4 regions of the Halobacillus rhizosphaerae genome follow, and region 2 is predicted to be linked to each of the others. Evidence: riboswitches for the same ligand, from Rfam matches in the RefSeq annotation. Region 2 holds a riboswitch; each other region holds the start of a gene.
What was found. Region 2 has a riboswitch for cobalamin ahead of mmgD (citrate synthase). Riboswitches for the same ligand answer to the same signal wherever they lie in the genome.

Region 1: linked by a shared signal. The riboswitch ahead of Q7A53_RS13535 (ribonucleoside-diphosphate reductase subunit alpha) and the one ahead of mmgD (citrate synthase) in region 2 are both predicted to bind cobalamin.
Region 3: linked by a shared signal. The riboswitch ahead of Q7A53_RS02545 (DUF4430 domain-containing protein) and the one ahead of mmgD (citrate synthase) in region 2 are both predicted to bind cobalamin.
Region 4: linked by a shared signal. The riboswitch ahead of metE (5-methyltetrahydropteroyltriglutamate--homocysteine S-methyltransferase) and the one ahead of mmgD (citrate synthase) in region 2 are both predicted to bind cobalamin.

The regions. Positions count from the first base shown of each region.
Region 1 covers NZ_JAUTWQ010000011.1:157,598-162,744, reverse strand. Annotated here, with positions in the region: gene Q7A53_RS13540 (class I SAM-dependent methyltransferase) at 442-1,128, opposite strand; cobalamin riboswitch at 1,868-2,043, shown strand; gene Q7A53_RS13535 (ribonucleoside-diphosphate reductase subunit alpha) at 2,234-4,465, shown strand; gene Q7A53_RS13530 (ribonucleotide-diphosphate reductase subunit beta) at 4,478-5,147, shown strand, end outside.
Region 2 covers NZ_JAUTWQ010000009.1:32,299-37,445, forward strand. Annotated here, with positions in the region: gene Q7A53_RS11375 (bifunctional 2-methylcitrate dehydratase/aconitate hydratase) at 1-100, opposite strand, end outside; gene mmgD (citrate synthase) at 174-1,289, opposite strand; cobalamin riboswitch at 1,546-1,743, opposite strand; gene Q7A53_RS11385 (SdpI family protein) at 2,007-2,312, shown strand; partial or broken gene Q7A53_RS11390 (AraC family transcriptional regulator) at 2,348-3,061, opposite strand; gene Q7A53_RS11395 (TerC family protein) at 3,532-4,320, shown strand; gene Q7A53_RS11400 (undecaprenyl-diphosphate phosphatase) at 4,604-5,147, shown strand, end outside.
Region 3 covers NZ_JAUTWQ010000001.1:491,681-496,827, forward strand. Annotated here, with positions in the region: gene Q7A53_RS02535 (response regulator transcription factor) at 1-79, shown strand, start outside; gene Q7A53_RS02540 (ATP-binding protein) at 79-1,857, shown strand; cobalamin riboswitch at 1,900-2,080, shown strand; gene Q7A53_RS02545 (DUF4430 domain-containing protein) at 2,276-2,683, shown strand; gene Q7A53_RS02550 (ECF transporter S component) at 2,689-3,198, shown strand; gene sigX (RNA polymerase sigma factor SigX) at 3,321-3,860, shown strand; gene Q7A53_RS02560 (hypothetical protein) at 3,850-5,013, shown strand; gene Q7A53_RS02565 (helix-turn-helix transcriptional regulator) at 5,116-5,147, shown strand, end outside.
Region 4 covers NZ_JAUTWQ010000041.1:5,830-10,976, reverse strand. Annotated here, with positions in the region: gene Q7A53_RS21385 (cation diffusion facilitator family transporter) at 1-304, shown strand, start outside; gene metE (5-methyltetrahydropteroyltriglutamate--homocysteine S-methyltransferase) at 387-2,705, opposite strand; cobalamin riboswitch at 2,843-3,048, opposite strand; SAM riboswitch class I at 3,105-3,216, opposite strand; gene Q7A53_RS21375 (nitrilase-related carbon-nitrogen hydrolase) at 3,596-4,486, shown strand; gene Q7A53_RS21370 (NAD(P)-dependent oxidoreductase) at 4,618-5,147, shown strand, end outside.

The DNA.
Region 1 (5,147 bases), on a different contig from region 2:
AAGCGCTTTCCTTACGTTGTGTTCTGTTTTTTTGCGATCATCGCAAGAGTTGGTTCCGATACTGCAAAAAAGGGTGGATATTGAAGCTGGGTTTTCTTAAAAGAAAGGTACTTACATAAGGGGCTGGTGGCATGCTTTGCGCAAGAAAGTATAAAACCGTGAAATCGCCCACGTTCCTATTTAAATATGAAAGTAGCAAGAAGTCAATAAGGCAAATGACTATTCTTTTTATTTGGAATAGTAGAACAAATGCTGACTCATTCTTTAGACCTAAGGTATGAAATCCAAACGCTCCGGTTATATATAATGTAATTTCTTATTTCATTACCCCTGTGCATGAGTTCAGATTTTTTATCTTCTTACTGTTGGTGAGGGTACCTAAGCAAATAACAAAAAAACACCTGTGCTTATCCTTGTCATAAGCACAGGTGGAGGCATTATTTATTTTATATTTTCAAACAAGAATACCCACATAAAGGTAAGCGACTGCAGAAGTTCATCAGGTAATCCCGTCCTATGCTGTTCTTTCACTTCTCTTTTATACACCCCGTGACCATCCTTCAGTTTCCATCCGTTTTCACTTGCTAACTCTTCCAGTTCCCACGGCATCATCGTATTGCATATGACTTCTTTTCCATACAGCCTTGGGTAACTATTTACTCTCGGTTTAGCAGTAGGTCCTAATACACCGATACATAGCTTACCTCCTGGTTTTAAAATCCGCTTCATTTCACTTAAACCCTCTGCCGGTACCTCTGTCCATTCCAAACAGTTAATCGCCATTACTCCGTCAAAGGTATCTTCCTTAAACGGAAGTCGAGTAATATCACCTTGGACATATTGAATATTTTCCTTTGTGTTACTCCCTTTCGCCCGCGCAATCATGTCCTGAGAAATGTCGACGCCTGTTACCTGGTAGCCTCTGTCATGCAGTTTTGCTGATCCATATCCATCTCCACAGCCAAGGTCTGCTACATGACTAGAAGTTGAAAGATAGTTTTGTAAAAAAGGTATAATGGTTTTTCTGCTTCCTTTTTCCCACATCTGCTGACTATTCTCATTCCAGTATTCCGCTCTGTCATTCCATTGTTTCTCTACTTCTTTATGCCAGTTATAGGGTTTATTCATTGCGCTTCCTCCCGTTGCCATTCAGCGATTGATTTGTGCTTTATTTTAAGAAAAATCCCTAATGAAAAGTTTCTTTCCCTTCTATTATTTCATAGAAATTATATAGATAGGTAAAGAATTATTTTAAGTAAATCTCACTATTTACAATCATGTAAATCCTGAAGCTGCATTGAAAAAACTTCCTTCATAATAAAATCCCCGGTACAAAAGAGTAATGGTTTCGTTACTGAAAGAGAAGTGAAAGGATTCCGGGAAACATCTCGCTTTCCGTGGGCGTACGGTGTGCCTTCTCAGCCTTTTAGGCTTTCGGGGTCACACACCCTGTACTCTCCTCCCACAGGAGTCTCGACGTTTCCCGGAATCCTTTATAAACATTTGAGGAATGAAACCTCTTCTATTCTTGAATTGAGATGACAGAGAACAAAAAGTTTCCAGTCTCTAATCAATACATCCACCGTTTAGGGTTTTGCTAAGAGACTGATCATGATGGTTCCATAAACTATCATGGTAAGGGGGAAGTTTATGAAATGATTTATTCAATTATAAGCTCGATTAATGGCAAAAAATCTGCATAACACTTTCCATTTTTACTAACACAAAAAGGTTTGAACCCGCACCAGAGAGAACTATCACTCCCCTTCACCCTCATTCTGAATAAATTAAATGTTGCGTAAGTCATCAAACTTCGATATGATTAAAACACAAGATAAGCTAAATTAAAATAAAAAACATACTACATATAGTGTTTACGAATAAAAGATGCCACAAGGCTTAATAGGGAATCCGGTAGAATCCGGAGCTGCCCCCGCAACTGTAACCGCTCGCGAAATGGATCATCCACTGTGCCCAGGCACGGGAAGGACCAAAGTAGAATCGAGCGTCAGCCAGGAGACCTGTCTTTGTACGTGAAAGTTTCAACTTCTTCGGGGATTGAGAAGATGAAGCGATGGAATAAAGGCAGGTTTCATTCTTCTGAAGCTTCTTTATTTCATGGTTTCATCCGCTCAATTTATATTTGAGCGGTTTTTTTATGTTTAATTATTCAGTGCTGACCGAAAAAAGGAAACTCTTCTTTTTTTCAGGGCAGCCGTGAAGGAGTGATTGGATGAGTATAACCACAAGCACTGTTTGGGAAGATTGGCTGCTTCAACAGCAAGAACATTTCCCGTCGCTTAGAATAAATCAATGGATCACTAAGCTCCATACGCTTGGACTTGAAAAGCTGGACAAGTCTGCACAAGCAAACACATTAATATTGGAATGCCTGGCAGAAATGGATGAAACAGAGCCTGATTGGACTTTCCTCGCCAGCCGGATTCATCTGAAAGAAATGTATGAGCAATCGGTTCATAACCGCGATGCAAACAAAGCATACCAGGGACTGCACTCCCTCATTCTATTATTAATAGAGGAAGGGATTTATTCTCCTGAAACGCTTAAGCATTATTGTAAAGAAGATATCGATAATCTCGAAGCGGCAATCGTTCCAGAACGAGATAACTTATTTACTTATATAGGATTAAAAACTCTGGATGACCGTTATTTAGCACGTTCTAAAGACGGAAGAATCTTGGAACTTCCTCAGGAAAGATTTATGATCATCGCAATGACCTTGATGGCCCATGAGCCAAAGAACAAAAGAATCGATTTGGTTAAAGAGAGCTACTGGGCTCTCAGTCATTTATACATGACCGCAGCTACTCCGACTCTGGCTAATGCAGGCAAACAATACGGACAATTAAGTTCCTGTTTCATTGATACCGTCGACGACAGTTTACAATCCATTTACGACAGCAACACTGATATCGCTAACTTAAGTAAAAATGGCGGCGGCATTGGTGTTTACTTAGGGAAAATTCGCAGCCGCGGCAGCGATATCCAAGGATTTAAAGGAGTGTCGTCGGGGGTTTTACCTTGGATGAAGCAGTTGAATAATACGGCTGTCAGCGTTGATCAGCTTGGACAACGGCAAGGGGCTGTTGCCGTTTATTTAGATGTTTGGCATAAGGATATCTTCCCTTTTCTGGACAGCCGGCTGAATAACGGAGATGAAAGGCAGCGCACTCACGATTTGTTTACAGGTGTGTCCATACCAGATGTATTTATGGAAGCTGTCGAAAATCGCGACGAGTGGTACTTATTCGACCCACACGAAGTGAGAGAAATTATGGGCTTTTCATTAGAGGATTATTATGACGAGACACGTGGCAAAGGATCATTCCGAAACAAATATCAAGCTTGTGTCGATAACCCCCGTCTATCCAGAATCAGCGTCCAAGCCATCGAAATCATGAAGCGAATCATGATTGGACAGCTGGAAACAGGCACTCCGTACATTTTTTATCGTGACGAGGTAAATCGAATGAACCCTAACAGCCATAAAGGCATGATTTATTGCAGTAATTTGTGCACAGAAATCGCACAAAACCAAAGCCCTACCACCCAAACTGAGAAATTGGTGCAGGACGGGAAGATCATCACTGTGCACCAGCCTGGGGATTTTGTGGTCTGTAATCTATCTAGCATCAATCTTGGCCGGGCCGTACCCGCAGGAGTCTTATCTCGGCTCATTCCTATTCAAGTACGAATGCTCGATAATGTAATTGACCAGAATGAAATTCCAGTAATGCAAGCGCAGCTGACCAATCGGGCTTACCGGGGAATTGGTCTTGGGACATTCGGTTGGGCTCATCTCCTCGCCCAGCAAAAGATCGCCTGGGAATCCGAAGAGGCCCTCACCTATACGAATGAGGTTTATGAAGCCATTGCTTATTACACCATCGAAGCGAGCAGCAAGTTAGCTGAAGAGAAAGAAAGCTATCCCCTATTTGAAGGATCCGATTGGGAAACGGGAGACTTTTTCACTAAAAGGGACCTTGAAGAAGATGGGTCGTGGAACTGGAAGAAGTTGAAAATCCAAGTGAAAAACCACGGATTGCGAAATGGATATTTACTAGCGGTGGCTCCTAACTCAAGCACTTCTCTAATTGCCGGAAGTACAGCCAGCATTGACCCTATATTTAAGAAATTTTATTCAGAGGAAAAGAAGGATTATAAAATCCCTGTCACCGCCCCTGATTTAAATCCTGAGACGTACTGGTATTATAAGTCTGCCTATGACATTAACCAGCAGGCGAGCATTCAGCAAAATGCGATTAGACAAAGGTTTATCGATCAGTCGATATCCTTTAACCTCTATGTGAAAAATTCTATACAAGCAAAAGAACTCCTTGACCTTCACCTAACCGCATGGAAGCTTGGGCTCAAGACGACTTACTATACCCGTTCAACCTCTAGTCAAGGAGAGTACGATGATTGTGAAAGCTGTTCATCTTAAGGAGGGAATCGAATGACAAACTCTATCAATAAAAGAAAACTCGTGGACGAAACGGCACCTAATGCTTCCACAGGAGTCATAAACGGTAAGTCCTCCAATGTCCTAAATTGGGACGACACCCGTTATCCATGGGCCTACCCGATGTACAAAAATATGCTCGCTAACTTTTGGATTCCAAATGAAATCAATATGAGCAATGACTTAAAGCAATGGCCGCACTTAACGGAAGACGAACAAACTTCCTTCAAAAAGATTATCGGGCTGCTTGCTTTTCTAGACTCGGTTCAAACAGATTATTCTGGAAAAATAGCCGATTATTTAACCGACTCCAGTTTATCCGCTTTAATGCAAGTACTTGCTTTTCAAGAGGTCGTTCACAACCAATCTTATTCCTATGTCCTGTCTACGTTAGTCGACCAACAGGAACAAGAGAGTATTTTCGAGTATTGGAAAAACGATGCTATATTAATGGAAAGAAACCAATTTATCACCAGGGGATACCAAGAGTTCGCCGACTCCCCTTCGATTGAAAGCTTTCTAAAATCAATCGTCTATGATGTCGTACTCGAAGGGTTATTCTTCTATGCAGGCTTTGCCTTCTTTTATAATTTAGCTCGCAATCAGAAAATGGTTTCCACCAGCACCATGATTAATTATATTAATCGTGATGAACAGCTTCATG
Region 2 (5,147 bases):
AAGCTTCGCTGCTTGTAATCTTTCCATAAACTGCGTATTCTGCGATTCGCTCCATTACTTGATCAGTCGTTTGTGATGTATTAACTTTCACTTCTGTCATACGTTATCTCCACCTTTTTCAATAGGTAATGTTTTTTAAAAGAGAAGGCAGGAACCTCTCCGGCAGCTCGCTATTAAGGGTGCAGACCGCGTGGTCCCGTATAGAGAACTCTTGGTCTGAACAATTTGTTGTTGGCGTATTGTTCAGATACATGAGCGCATAACCCAAGTGTACGGGCGGCAAAGAATATAGGCGTATATAAATCTATTGGAATCCCTAGCAGATAGTAGACGGGTGCTGCATAGTAATCCAAATTAGGGTATAGACTCTTTTCTTCTTTCATCAGCTGTTCTCCTGCTTCGCACATTTCAAATAGTTTCTCGCATTTTCTATCTGCAGATAGTTCACGTAACGCTTCTTTCATTAGAGCCGCTCTAGGATCCATCTTCTTCATGTACACGCGATGGCCAAAGCCCATGACTTTTTCTTTATTGTTAAGTTTTTCATAAAGAAGGTGCCTGAATCCATCGATTGTTTCTCCTTCCAAAAGCATGTGCATGACAGCTTCATTCGCTCCACCGTGGAGGTTGCCTTTCAATGAAGAGACGGCTCCAGTGAGTGCGCCATAGATGTCTGCGTTAGTCGAAGCAATGACGCGGGCTGTAAAGGTGGAGTTCGGCATTTCATGTTCACTATAGACCATTAAAGATTGATCAAAATAGTCCGCTTCAGCTTGTGTTGGCTCTTTGCCTGTGATCATGTACAAGAAATTTGTACTATAAGGCAGTTCTTGTTTTGGTTCGACGACAGCTTCATCACGAAGGATATGATAGCTATTCGCCACGATGTTTGGAATCTGTGCCAGTAATTTGAGGGCGGTTTTGTTAATTTCAATTTCGCGGCGTTCGTCTAGATTTTTTTCGTATCCTGAGAGTGCGGATATCCCTGTTCGTAAAGCATCCATCGGGTGAGTTTCTTTAGGCAGCTTGTTAAATAAGGAAAATAATTCTGCTGGCAGGTCATAATCTTTCTTGATTTCCAGCTCAAGAGAAGAGCGTTGTTCGTCATTTGGAAGCGTGCCGTGGAGTAAAAGCTGGACTAAATCCAGGTATTTTTTATTCTTTGCCAGCTCAATGAGCTCATAGCCGCGGAGGACGATTTCTTCCGCGTCCACGTCTAAATAAGACAGCTTTGTTTCTGTGGCAATGATTCCGTCTAATCCCGGTGTATAGGTCGTTTTTTCTAACATAGAAAATCCCCTCTCACTCTAAAGTAAACGCTTTCAAAAAAGTTTTAATTATTCCTTGATGTACCCGTGGCATTTGGTGAATTTTCTTCAAGGAAAATAGTGATGGAAATGCAGACAATAAAAAAACAACTTCCTAAGAAAGTTGTTAAGTTAAGAGCACAGCAATATTGTTCGAGCATGGATTAATCAGGTATAGATTGTAAACGTCTGTCCATGCTTTTCACTCGCACTTAACACCTCCTATCCTCGTAGGTATTGATGTTGGCTGACTTAGGCAGGTCTCCTGGCTTATGATCATTACTCCCTGGATCCTTCCCATTCTCAACGGAGAACAGTGGTTATTCCAGTTTGTTCACAAATACAGTTGCGGGACAGCATCGGATTTATACCGATTTCCCTTTTAAGCAAATAAGCATTGAACCAACTTAATTGCACCTCAGTCTAAAGCGTATTTAGTTTTGACTTTATCAATGTAACAAAAATTCCGAAAATAAACAATAATTTCCTTAAAGGGTGTTGGGGGATACCTATCAATATAAACGGGGTGATGAAGAAAAAAGATTGTACCTTAGCTGTTCTAGTTCCTTATTTGAAGAAACAGATGTAAATATTATACAATTGTTGTGTGTTTGATATTTCTAACAAACCGATTGAGTAGGAAGTGATATTCCTGTGCTTTTTGTATGTGGATGGCTATTTCTGACGGCAGGATTTTTCATGCACGTAAGACCCCCTAAAGAAATGAATAACTGGTATGGCTACAGAACTCCATTGTCTACAAAAAATCAAGATAACTGGGAGTTTGCTCAAAACCACAGCCGGAAAATGTTTCTTAACTGCGGAGTACTTATGACCTTGCTAGGCGCTGTAAGTGGTTATTTCCTCATTAAAGGCAATACGGAAATGGTATTTATCGTGGAGACCTTTGTTATATTGCCAATATTTTGTGCGATATTACTTTTTTCGACACACATTCGTTTAAAGAAATTTGATCGTCTTTCTCATAAAAACAAACGATTTTAGTAGACTTCCTGATCTTAACCAAAGAAGGAACTCGATTATTTATTCTTTCGAATTAGTTTCTTATATTGTAAGTCCCCATATCCGATAGTCGGGAAAAGCGCAAATAAATTTGTAAGCAATTCAGCTGTCGATAAGTTTCTATTCTTTTTGATATACTTGGTTACTGGATTCTCATCGTTCAGCATCATTAAATATAGATCTATGGCCTGATACATCACGGGAAGTACTTTGACAGATGCAGGGCTGTGATTTAACAGAACATCTTCATACACACGAGAATAATGACCGAGCTCAAGTTCAGTTTGACGTACCTTAAATTCATCTTCTCTGAAACTATGTAAGAAAACTCTTCCCTTGTAATTAGACTGTTCAAGGTAAGCGAGCAGGGTGAGAAGGTTCATTTGACAAAACATGTCTTTGCCAAACCATAAGATCATACATGGATAATGGTTGTTAAAGAGAGTATTTAAGGGGGTGATGACCTTATTAATATAATCTTCTGTCGTCTCCAGGTGTCCCCTTGCTCTTGTTTCTATGAATTCCTTAGTAAATATTTTTGGAGTCGTGTCGTTTATACACATGGCTTCATTAAAAGGAGCATAATCAGATTGTCCCATCATTTTCTTCTCCTTAAACTCCTCATACATAACTTGGCCATTTAATATACTAAGGACATGTTCATCAGCCATATCCCAGTTTTTATTAACCTTCATTTTTTGAGATAAATCCATATCTATTCCTTCCCCTTTCTTATGGTAAAGAAAAAATTTTTATAAATAATGGACTTTAACGATTCAGAAAAAGGTTTTTCGACGTGAGTAGAGAACCTTAATACTTAACCACAGGCTAGGGAACTGGGACGTGCGCCTGTTACAGCAAACCTAATGAAACGAGGTCTTTATAAATAAAGGATATCTCAATTGGATCATGTTTGGAAACTTTTATTCTAATAGAGGTGATCATTCTTCTCTCTAAATGGTGTCTTCATTTTAAAAAGATGCTCTTTAGATTGCTGTGTAACTATTCTGGATCTGTGCTCTAATATAGAGTCCAGATCATTTGCCTCCTCCTGATGGGATTGATATATTCCCGTTAGTTTTAATAAAGGATTTGTATGGAGGATAGCTGGATCTCTAGCAACTGAGGGAAAGGTCTATATTTTTTATAAAAAATGAAAGTGAATGCTGCATTCAATATTATTGATTAAGGGGAATTGGCAGTGGAATCCATATGGTTGGAATACGGCTGGACGTTAATCATTCTCATCTGTTTAGAAGGGTTATTATCTGCTGACAATTCACTTGTACTAGCGGTAATAGCTAAACATTTACCTGATAGCCAAAAGAAACGGGCAATAAATTATGGTATTTTAGGTGCATTTATATTTAGATTTGGCGCACTATTTGCCATTTCATTTATTGCAAATGTATGGCAGGTTCAGGCCGTTGGTGCCGTGTATCTGATTTACTTAGGTGTGAAAAATATAATAGTAGATTCGGACAGTAGTGAGTCAACAGAAGGTAAGAATCCTAAAGGTAAGGGGTTCTGGGCAACCGTAGTTAAAATAGGAGCAGCGGATTTGGTGTTTGCGATTGATTCTATTTTAGCTGCCGTAGCCCTGGCACTCGATCTTCCGAATTCTCCCCTTCCTAAATTCGGCGGAATGGACGGAGGAAAATTTGCCGTTGTGATGCTTGCTGGTATTGCTGGATTAATTTTAATTAAATTTGCTGCTTCCTGGTTTGTGAAGCTTCTCGACACTCGGCCCAGCTTAGAAACCACAGCCTATTTAATTGTCGCCTGGGTTGGAGTGAAGCTAGCGGTTATTACGCTGTCACATGAAGAAGTGAGCGTATTAAATGAGAACTTCGCTCATAGTCTGGGATGGAAATTAACTTTCTGGGGCGTATTATTGTGTATGGCAATAGGCGGCTGGTTTTTGTCAGGAAAGAAGGCGGACAAGAAAAATCGGAATAATAAAAAGTATTACAGCAACTCTAAATCTTAATACAATCAGAGTAACTCATGAATAACCCGAACCAATGATTCACCTTGGTTCGGGTTATTCTAGCTGGCAATCAATGAGGAGACGGCTATATCCTTCCTGGATGTAGCCGCAGCTCCCTGGCATATCCCTAGGATCATAACTTTTCCACTTCATTAATAGACTATAATAAGACGAGTCCTGGTTCATGGCGAATTTTCGCACCATTCATGGGGGATCCATACCATTAAGCTCAAAAATAAGGGTCGGTTTATACACTGATACTAAATATAGGGAGAAATAAACTATGGGATTATGGGAAGTCATCGTATCCATGATTTTGGGGTTGGTAGAAGGGCTGACGGAATTTGCTCCTGTCTCTTCAACCGGCCACATGATCATCGTAGATGAATTATGGCTGCATTCTAAAGAGCTCTATAGTCTACCTGTGGCCAATACTTTTAAAATAGTCATTCAATTAGGATCTATACTGGCTGTAGTCGTGATATTTAAAGACAAATTCACCCAAATGCTTCACTTGAAAACAGATCATAGACAGCAGCGAAACAAATTAAGACTGTCACAAGTGATCGTGGGAATTATCCCAGCTGGAGTGTTAGGTTTTGTCTTTGAGGATTATATTGATACTTATCTGTTTTCCGTTAAGACGGTCATCTTCGGCCTTGCAGCTGGAGCATTGTTAATGGTGTACGCGGATTCTATTCAAAAAAACAAGATCATAACTACTTTGAGTGTAGATCAGATCTCCTATAAGCAAGCGTTTGGAATGGGGTTATTCCAATGTATTGGGCTATGGCCGGGGTTTTCCAGATCTGGGTCAACGATTTCAG
Region 3 (5,147 bases), on a different contig from region 2:
TAAAGTCTCTGCCAGCGCAGCAGGGATGATTGTCACTGTTTGGGGTGTAGGTTACAAATTTGAGGTGAATGGGGACTGATGTTCTGGCGGAGCGTAGTCGGAAAACTGTGGTTTACGATTCTTTTCTTAGTTTGCTTCGTCTTATTTATCCTTACCATTCTGCTGTTAAAGTTCTTTGAAAATTATCACGTGATTGAAGCTGAGAAAGCATTGCTTCAGACCGCTTCTAAAGTCTCTGAAGTGGTAGATCAGTATAATGATCGGGATCTGGTTCTTTCCACGACAAATCTAGTGAAGGACCCTACTAGCCGGGTGGTTATTGCTTTTTCTAAGGACGATGCATTAGTGGCTGACAGTGATTCAGACCAATTGCCAAAACTTAAGAAAAATTGGTCATTAACGGATCAAGACCTTTCCAAAGTAATGGATAATGGAGAAGATCTAAAGAAAATTTCCAATATGGATGATTCGCAGTCAGGAGTCATGATCGTAGGTACTCAACTGGAAAACAAAAAAGGCGCTGTATTCGTGTATCAATCGCTCGTTACGGTTGAGGAAACGTCTCAGCATACGACCAAAATCATTTTCCTAGGGGCAGGAATAGCGATTATATTAACAACTATTTTTGCTTTTTTCTTGTCTACTCGAATTACTTCCCCGCTCATAAAAATGCGGGAGGGGGCATTAGAGCTTGCCCGGGGAGAGTTTAATACAAAAATCCCCATTGTTACTCACGATGAAATTGGTGAACTGGCCATGGCGTTTAATAGAATGGGCAGACAACTTAAATACCACATTAACGCCCTAAGTCAGGAAAAAGAACAGTTATCAGGGATATTAAGGTCCATGGCAGATGGAGTTATTACAATTAACCGTAAAGGAAAAATATTAATAACCAATCCACCTGCAGATCAATATTTAGATGCCTCTACTTTTGATAGTGAAAGCGTTGACTCTGACGAACCAGCATTTAAGCTTCCCGCTCCCATCAATGAACTGTTTAGCAAAGTCATTGAAAACGAAAAAGCTTCCATGACTGAAATTACCGTACAGGGACGAACGTGGGTTATTATTATGACTCCTTTATATGATAATGATTACGTACGTGGGGCTGTAGCGGTTCTAAGAGACATGACCGATGAACGCCGGTTGGACAAACTCAGAAAAGATTTCATTGCAAATGTATCTCACGAGCTGCGGACGCCAATTTCCATGCTGCAAGGCTATAGTGAAGCTATTGTAGATGATATTGCAGAAACGAAAGAAGATAAAAATGAATTAGCCAAAATAATTCATGATGAGTCTTTACGTATTGGTCGTCTGGTTAATGAGCTTCTTGACCTGGCAAGAATGGAAGCGGGACACATCTCACTTTCTGTAGAATCCGTCCAAGTAAAGCCTTACTTGGAGAAAATCGTTCGTAAATTTCAGGGAGTGGCTCAGGAAAGAGAAGTATTATTAGAATTACAGCCCAACGATTGTCCGGAATGGGTAGACTTTGATCCAGATAGAATTGAACAAGTCCTGACGAATCTAATTGACAATGCGATCAGGCATACGAATCCAGGCGGGAACGTTCAAGTTATCGTCGAAGCCTCTGACCAAGAATGGGAAGTTGCGGTTAAGGATTCTGGTTCAGGGATAGACGAGGAAGACTTGCCTTTTGTTTTTGAACGGTTTTATAAAGCCGATAAATCAAGAAAGAGAAATCCTGATCAGAAGAAAAAGGGCGTGGGACTTGGCTTAGCCATAGCTAAGAATCTTGTGGAAGCTCATGGCGGCACGATTCATGTTCATAGCAAGAGAGAGGAAGGGACCACCTTCTTATTTAAACTTCCGATAGACAAGAAAGCATAGAAATAGCTTGCTAACATTTTGGTTTTCATGTAATCTAGTTATTAATTGAATGTTGGATCAAGGTGCTCTTTGCAGCTTAATAGGGAATCTGGTTAGAAGCCAGAACTGTCCTCGCAACTGTAATTGCCGACGAACGGGTATTTCCACTGTACGATATGTATGGGAAGGAGCCTTACTAGGAAGAAGCATGAGTCAGTAGACCTGCCTTGTCCGCCGTTTCAAAGCTTCGGGGATTGAGCGTTTGAGACAACCGGTCGGATCTGTAAACTATGATACCAAGCTGGTATGTCTTAAGCCTGCCCTAATTAGAGCAGGCTTTTTTTGGTTATCAATGACTATCTATGATTTGAATCTGTTGTCCATCTATTCTCCTTCTCCAAGTAAAAACATAATGATTCAGCAGAAGGGAAGGAACAGTATGAGAAAGTTTTATGCTTTATTTGCTTCATTACTGGTAGCGTTTGCCTTGTTAACCGGTTGCCAAAGTCAGAAAGATTCTGAACAAGAAAGTGCTAATGCAAGTCAAGAGGAGAAGCAGGAAGTTAGTGTGCACCTTGCAATTTCCCAGAATAACGGTGAAAAATCGCTTTCCGACAAGGATTTATCGGTGGAAAAAGGTACGATGTTAATGGAAGCGCTGAAAGAAAATTTTAATGTGAAAGAAAATGATGGTTACATTACCAGTATTGAAGGTGTAAAAGCTGATGAAAGCAAGAAGCAAGCGTGGATGTATACCATCAATGGAAAAGAAGCAAGTGTCGGTGCGAACCAATATGAGTTGAAAGAAGGAGACAAAGTCGTATTTGATATGCATAAGTGGGAATGATTTAAATGAATACTTATAAACTTACATTAATAGCTATGCTTGCTGCGCTTTCTGTTGCCGGCCGATTAGCCCTTGCTAACATTCCTAATGTTCAACCGGTCACTGCAGTTATCATTTTGTCTGGCTTTTGGCTCGGCCCTTTATCCGGAGTGGTCATTGCGGTGTTAACGACTCTGGTATCGAATATATTACTTGGAATGGGATATTGGACGATTTGGCAGATTGCCGCATGGTCATTAATAGGAATGCTTGCAGGATTAATAGGTAAGTATTGGAGAGGCATCCCAGTCTGGGCACTTTCTGTATTTGGTTTTATTAGTGGGATTTTATATGGTGTCATTATTTCCTTAACTATGAGAGCAGCAGGTCAGCCCTTTTTAGCCTATTATCTTTCGGGGCTGCCCTTTGATATTAATCATGCCGCATCCAATGTCGTATTTATCCTTGTGCTTTCTCCCGTATTAGGGCGTTTGTTTCAACAATACCAGCAAAAGCATTTATTATCTAATATATGAAAGGCTGCCAATTGGGCAGCTTTTTTTAATACTCTTCTTTGCAAACTTTAAGTTCCATATTATGATGAATGTAACTTTTTCATTACATAAGCGACTAAATACTATAGCAGGGGGTAACTATAGTGAATCCGGTCTTTGAACGAATATATGAACAATATCATCAAGATTTATATCAATTTATTATGTATATGGTTAAAGATCGAGATATTGCCGAAGACTTAGTACAGGAAACTTATATAAAAATTCTTCGGTCCTACCATACATATGACAATAGAAGCAGTGAAAAGACCTGGTTATTTTCAATTGCCCGACATGTAACCATTGATTATTTTAGAAAACAAAAAAGGAAAAGGGCACGAATTTTCGATTGGTTTGACTGGGGAGAGAAACAAGAAACGATTCAGGATCATCAGCCTTTACCAGAAGAGCTTGCGATACAGAATGACGAGCTGCGGGAAGTGTACCAGACGCTAGACCAATGCACCGTCGATCAGAAAACGGTAATAATATTGCGATATATCCAAGGAATGTCTATCAAAGAAACGGCGTCTATACTGGGGTTTAGTGAAAGTAAAATAAAAACTACTCAGCACAGAGCCATTAAAGCGATAAAAGATAAACTTGAAAACAAGGTGGAGGGGGGAGTACAACATGACTCGTAAATCCTATGACAATGACAAAATCGAGAAATTATTAAAAGAGCTCCCATCATTCAATGATCCAAAGAGTAAACAAGAGTGGAACATGCAGTTATCTGAAAAGCATCAAAAATCGAAGAAGCCAAAACGAAACAAGTGGACTATTCCTGTTCTAGGCACTGTAACAGGGATGGTTGTTCTACTTCTGCTTTTAGTTCCTCTTTTTAACCATTCTGTCAATAAGCAGGGCACGAGTGAGTCTAGCAGTGATTCCTCTGGTCATCAAGCTAATGAAGCAGCAAGAGAACAAAGTGCAGTGGAGAAGAAGCAATTCTCTGCTCCTACCGAGGATTCAACACTTCAAATGCACGCAGCGGATAAGTCTTTACTTATTCAAAGGAGCAGCCCAACCATGATTCGCTCTGTTTATGCCGGTAAAGAAGATCATGTAGTTGTGCCTGTAACCTTCGTGTCTGAAAATGGAGATGAGAAGGCCGCCAGGGGGAGTCTAGAGGATTACCAACCAGCGGGACTATCTATTAATTTAGTGTCTGAAATCCAAATTAACTATGAGCAGAAGAGTAAAACAGCAGTGGCCGTCTTTCCAAATGAATATCAACTACCCGGAAATATTCAACCTGCTCAAATGGAAGAAGCCATCCGCTGGCTTGCTGAGCCTTACCATCCAGAAAACATTCAATTGAAGAAGAAAGACGGGAGTGCAATGAAGTTAGCGAACACGAAAGATAGCCATACTCTGGTACCCGTCTCTCACCGTCACTATGTATTTTACCTTTATCAATCCAATCTAAATAAGCTGAAATTTCTAGTGCCTATACCTGTAGATGATAACTTGACCATCAGACAGTCGATTCAAATGCTCGGCCGGGTTAAAGACCACCCCGCGCTGGTACCAGCTCTTCCTGCTCATGCAGAGATTAAGAAAGTGAAGAGTAAAGGGCAAGGATTAATTGTAGAAATGCAACCTGGGAAGTGGACAGACCAACAGGAGGCGATAACGGCCATCGAAGCTATTCTGTTAACCTCTAAACAGTATCATTTTTCTGAAGTCACTATACTTCATTCTGGCTATCAGCAATTAGGACCGTACGATATGACGAACCCGATACAAATTCCTGACGATTTTAATCCCTTAGAAGTTGATCCTGACAAGTAACTGAGAGGATTGAAGCTGAATCACTTTCCCGAGAATATTTAATAGAATCCTTCAAATGGTCATGTTAAAATTAAGAGGAAGCAGTGAAGGGGACGATTCGTGATGGATAAAGACGATTTAATTCAAGAGGTTTC
Region 4 (5,147 bases), on a different contig from region 2:
CGATAACGCAGCAGGCGTTCTTGGTGTGGCTGATAAAGAGATGGAAAAGAGAATTGGTGAGCTTGTGTTTCAGGAAACTCATGTGAAAGACATTCAGGAGCTCATGGTCCTTAAAGAAGGGGACGAACTGCATGTGGAACTTAAGGTGGAGTTTGACCCTGATATGTCGATTGCGAAGGCAGCTGAAGTTCTAGATGATATCGAGAAAAAAGTATTACGGCACAAAGGGGTAACAGACGTCATTATTGAATCAGACAAGGATGATCAAATTCCTCATTGGAAAAATAAAGATGTGAACAAGTAATACATGTTAACGGTGTACTAGGTAAGTAAAGCAGTTTCCAAGAGATTGGAAACTGCTTTTTATGATTCATTCTAAATTTTAGTTACGATTGTTCCATTGTATGGAACAGATCCCCTTGTTTGATTTTTTTCCTTACGTAAGTTGCGGCTTCTACCATATTTCTAAGAGCGGCAGTCGTTTCGTTCATTCCTCTTGTCTTCAGACCGCAGTCTGGATTCACCCAAAACTGACGGTGAGACAAAACGTTAAGGGCACGGATAATATTCTTTTCTATTTCCTCAACGTCTGGAATACGCGGGCTGTGAATATCGTAAACCCCCAGTCCAATTCCCTTTTTATATGCTGATTTCTCAAAATCAGTGATGATTTCTCCATGACTGCGAGCGGCTTCTATGGAAATCACATCGGCATCCAGCTGGTTAATGGCTTCCATTATTTCCCCGAATTCAGAATAACACATATGAGTATGAATTTGAGTTTTCGGCTGTACACAAGAGGTGGCGAGCTTAAAAGCATAGACTGCTTCCTTCAAATATTCCGCCTGTTTCTCCGGTTTTAAAGGCAATCCTTCTCGCAAAGCTGGTTCATCCACTTGGATCATATGGATGCCTTGTTCTTCTAAAAATCTAATTTCTTTTTGAAGGGCTAAAGCAATTTGTTTCGTTACGTTGAAACGGTTAATGTCTTCTCGGATAAAAGACCAATTAAGAATAGTGATCGGGCCCGTCAGCATGCCTTTGACTGGTTTTTCTGTCTGGGATTGAGCATAGGTGATTTCTTTCACTGTCATCGGTTCTGTTAAAGTCACATCCCCATAAATAATGGGAGGTTTCACGCAGCGGGAACCATAAGACTGGACCCAGGCATACTTCGTAAAAGAGAACCCTTCTAGTTTTTCTCCAAAAAATTCGACCATATCGTTGCGTTCAAATTCCCCGTGGACCAGGACGTCCAAACCGATGTCCTCCTGACGCTGAATCCATTCTCTGACGTTTGATTTAATAAATTCCTGGTATTCCTCCTCCTGCCACTCGCCACGGCGCCACTTCAACCGACCTTGTCTTATCTCTCTTGTTTGTGGAAGGCTGCCGATCGTGGTAGCAGGCAGCAGAGGAAGGTTGAAAAAATCTTGCTGAATCTCCTCTCGAGTAGGATAGGGGACCTCGCGTTTTGGTACTAAACTCTTCCAAATCTGCATTTCTTTTTGAACGTCTTGATTGTTTCTGCTTGCAGAACTTAATAATGCTGTCAAAGACCGTTCGTGTTCTCCTATTTTATTCTCAATTTGATCTCTTCCATGATTCAAACCGTCTGTTAATACTTTGGTTTCTTCAAGTTTTTGATCAGCAAAGGATAGAGCATTTTTAAGGAGAGGATCTAATTCCTTTTCTGTATGAATCGTGACAGGAACATGCAGTAAGCTGCAAGAAGGCTGGACGATTAATTGATTGGGCTCGACTTTGGTAAGGATAGTTTCCAGCTGAGTGAAGGTGTCATCTAAATTCGCCTTCCAAATATTTCGTCCATTAATGACTCCAGCAGCCAGGGTTTTATTTTTAGGAAATCCATATTTCTTAATCGCCGCTAGATTTTCTTTATGATCATGTACGAAATCGAGACCAATGCCGTCGAAGGGAAGTGACACGATCTCTTTGTAGCGATCTGCCGATTCGAAATAGGTTTGTAGAAGAATTTTCATACTGGACAATTCATCGTGGATCGTCTGATACAGCTGGCTGACTAGCTTAACTTCCTCTTTATTTCTAATCGCAGCAAGCGCCGGCTCATCTATTTGCACCCATTCTGCACCAGCGCTCTCAAGTTCTTGAAGCACTTGGACATAATGAGGAAGAAGTTTTTTTAAAAGCACAGGAAAATGGTCTTCATCATAGCCTTTGGATAATTTTAATAAGGTTACAGGTCCAAGCAGTACCGGCTTTCCAATGATTCCGAGCTTTTCTTTCGCTTCCAGGAAGTAAGACAACAATCGATTTTCTATAAGCTGAGGTTCTGAGTCCGCTTGAATTTCAGGAACAATGTAATGATAATTGGTGTTGAACCATTTGGTCATTTCGGAAGCGACCGCGTAATCGTTTCCACGGGCAATATCAAAATACGTTTGCAGTGAAGTTTTCTCTTGATGCTGAAAGCGTTGAGGGATGAAACCAAACATCACGGCTGTGTCGAGTACATGATCATACAAACTGAAATCTCCTACAGGAATCAAGTCAATTCCTAGATCTTTTTGTTTGTTCAGATACTCAAGTCTTAGTCTCTGCATTTCAATGGAGAAGTCTTCTTCGGAAAGCTTACCTTCCCAGAATTTCTCCAGTGCTTTCTTCCATTCCCTTTTCTCTCCGATTCTTGGATAACCAATGTTTGAGCTTTTTACCATATGGATTCCTCCTCATTTTCCAGACAATAAAAAAATCCCTCTTTTTCTACAAGAGAGATTCTGATGACCGTTATTCTATTCAGTCTCTGAAGACAGACGAATTTTGTTACAGTACCACAACACCTCCCTATACCTCGTAGGATTAAGTGTATAATCAGCAGGCAGGTATCCTGACTCATGATCTTCGCCGCTATGCGTCTTCCCATCTCGATTCTTAGAGATAGTGACCTATTTGCAAAGCTGCTCCCATTTACAGTGGCGGGACCGTGCCGGAGTTTCACCGGACTTCCCTTTTAAGTTGAATAAGCGAAACTTCCCCTTACACAACACCTGGTTGATCTACGATATTCAATTTTCATTTAAAAACGAAAAACCTCTCACGCAGAGAGGTTTAGGTATGCACCTCTCTTATTTTGCAAAGTGTTTACTCTGCTGGAATTAGCACCACCATCAATTTAGTTAATTGATAGGTTGCTGGGCTTCTAAGGGCCAGTCCCTCCACCGCTCTGAATAAGAGAATGTATTCAAATGATTACAAGCATACTAGCATGGTTGATATAAGCTGTCAACGGAAGTTGCGAGATGATCATACAAAAAATGGGAAACTATCAAATTCCCCAAAGACTCTTGAGCACCGTAAAGGAGGAGGTTATCTTGCAGATTTTTACATAGTGCATAAAAGTATCTCTATGAAATTTAACAATATGTATAATGGAAATTATAAAATTAGATGTAAAATATAATTAAGTTACAAAATTTTCTGTAAATTGATAAAGTTCAAAAAATAATGCAGAGGAAGTGAGGGTGCAGGATTTCATTCCAATAAAAAATGAAAGCGCTTTCGATACGTGTGTCGATAATGATGGATCAAAGAGTTTACATAAGGAGGAATTTTAATGTCTGATAAAGTACAAATTGGATTAATTCAAGCTTCTCATGATGTAGATGGTAACGAGCCAGTTGAGGTACACAAGCATGAATCAATTAAGAAACATATTGGACTTGTTAGAGAAGCTGCAGAAAAAGGGGCCCAGATTATTTGTCTTCAGGAAATATTCTATGGTCCTTATTTTTGTTCCGAGCAAAATCCCAAGTGGTACGATGCAGCTGAAGAAATTCCTAATGGCCCGACGACAAAACAATTTCAGGATTTAGCAAAAGAGTTAGGCGTCGTTATTGTGCTGCCCATTTATGAAAAAGAGGGAATTGCGACCTATTATAATACGGCTGCTGTGATCGATGCGGATGGCTCCTATTTAGGTAAATATCGAAAACATCATATTCCTCAAGTAGGCGTAGGTGACAAAGGCTATGGCTTCTGGGAGAAGTTTTACTTTAAGCCTGGGAACTTAGGATTTCCTGTATTTGATACGGCGTTTGCGAAGGTAGGCGTTTATATTTGTTACGATCGCCACTTTCCTGAAGGCGCACGTTTACTAGGATTAAATGGAGCAGAAGTTGTGTTCAATCCTTCAGCAACAGTAGCGGGGCTGTCTGAGTACTTATGGAAATTGGAACAACCAGCGCATGCCGTGGCGAACGGATACTATTTAGGGGCCATTAACCGTGTTGGCTATGAAAAACCTTGGGAAATGGGTGAATTTTACGGACAATCCTACTTAGTTGATCCGCGGGGTGAATTCGTAGCTGTTGCCAGCCGTGACCAGGATGAAGTGATCATTGGTGAAATGAATAAGAAGTTCATTCGTGAGGTTCGTGATACTTGGCAATTCTATCGTGACCGGCGACCGGAAGCGTATGAAGATATGGTCGAACTTCTTAAGTAAGAAGGGATTTGACTTCAGAAGCAAAGGTTTTACATAGAGAAAAAGGGCATATAGAGCTTCTCTATGTAAAACCTTTTTGATATTTAACCTGAAATAGATTTGAAGTTATCTCTATAAGGAGGTTAATGGTATTGACTCAGTTAAAAAGTAAAGGGATTTCATTAGAGAATCTGCGAGAGAATTTCGAGGAAGTTCATCCGGGATTGAATAATGGAGAAGCAATCGAAGAAGCAAATCGATGTTTGTATTGTTATGATGCTCCTTGCATTAAAGCCTGCCCGACCAGTATCGATATTCCAAAGTTTATTAAGAAAATAGCTTCAGGGAATTTAAAGGGATCTGCTACTACGATCATGTCCTCTAATCCAGTAGGCGCGACTTGTGCGCGGGTGTGCCCGACAGAAGAGCTTTGTGAAGGGGCGTGTGTTCTTAACCACGCAACCAAGCCGATTTTAATCGGGGACTTACAGCGGTTTGCCACAGACTGGGCGATAAAAAATGAGCAGCAGCTTTTCAAAGCAGGTGAAAAAAATGGCAAGAAAGTAGCCATTGTGGGGGGAGGTCCTGCGGGGCTTTCAGCTGCGCGGGAACTGGCTCGGCTCGGTTATGCAGTGACCATTTTTGAAGCGGAGGAACAAGCAGGAGGATTAGATACATATGG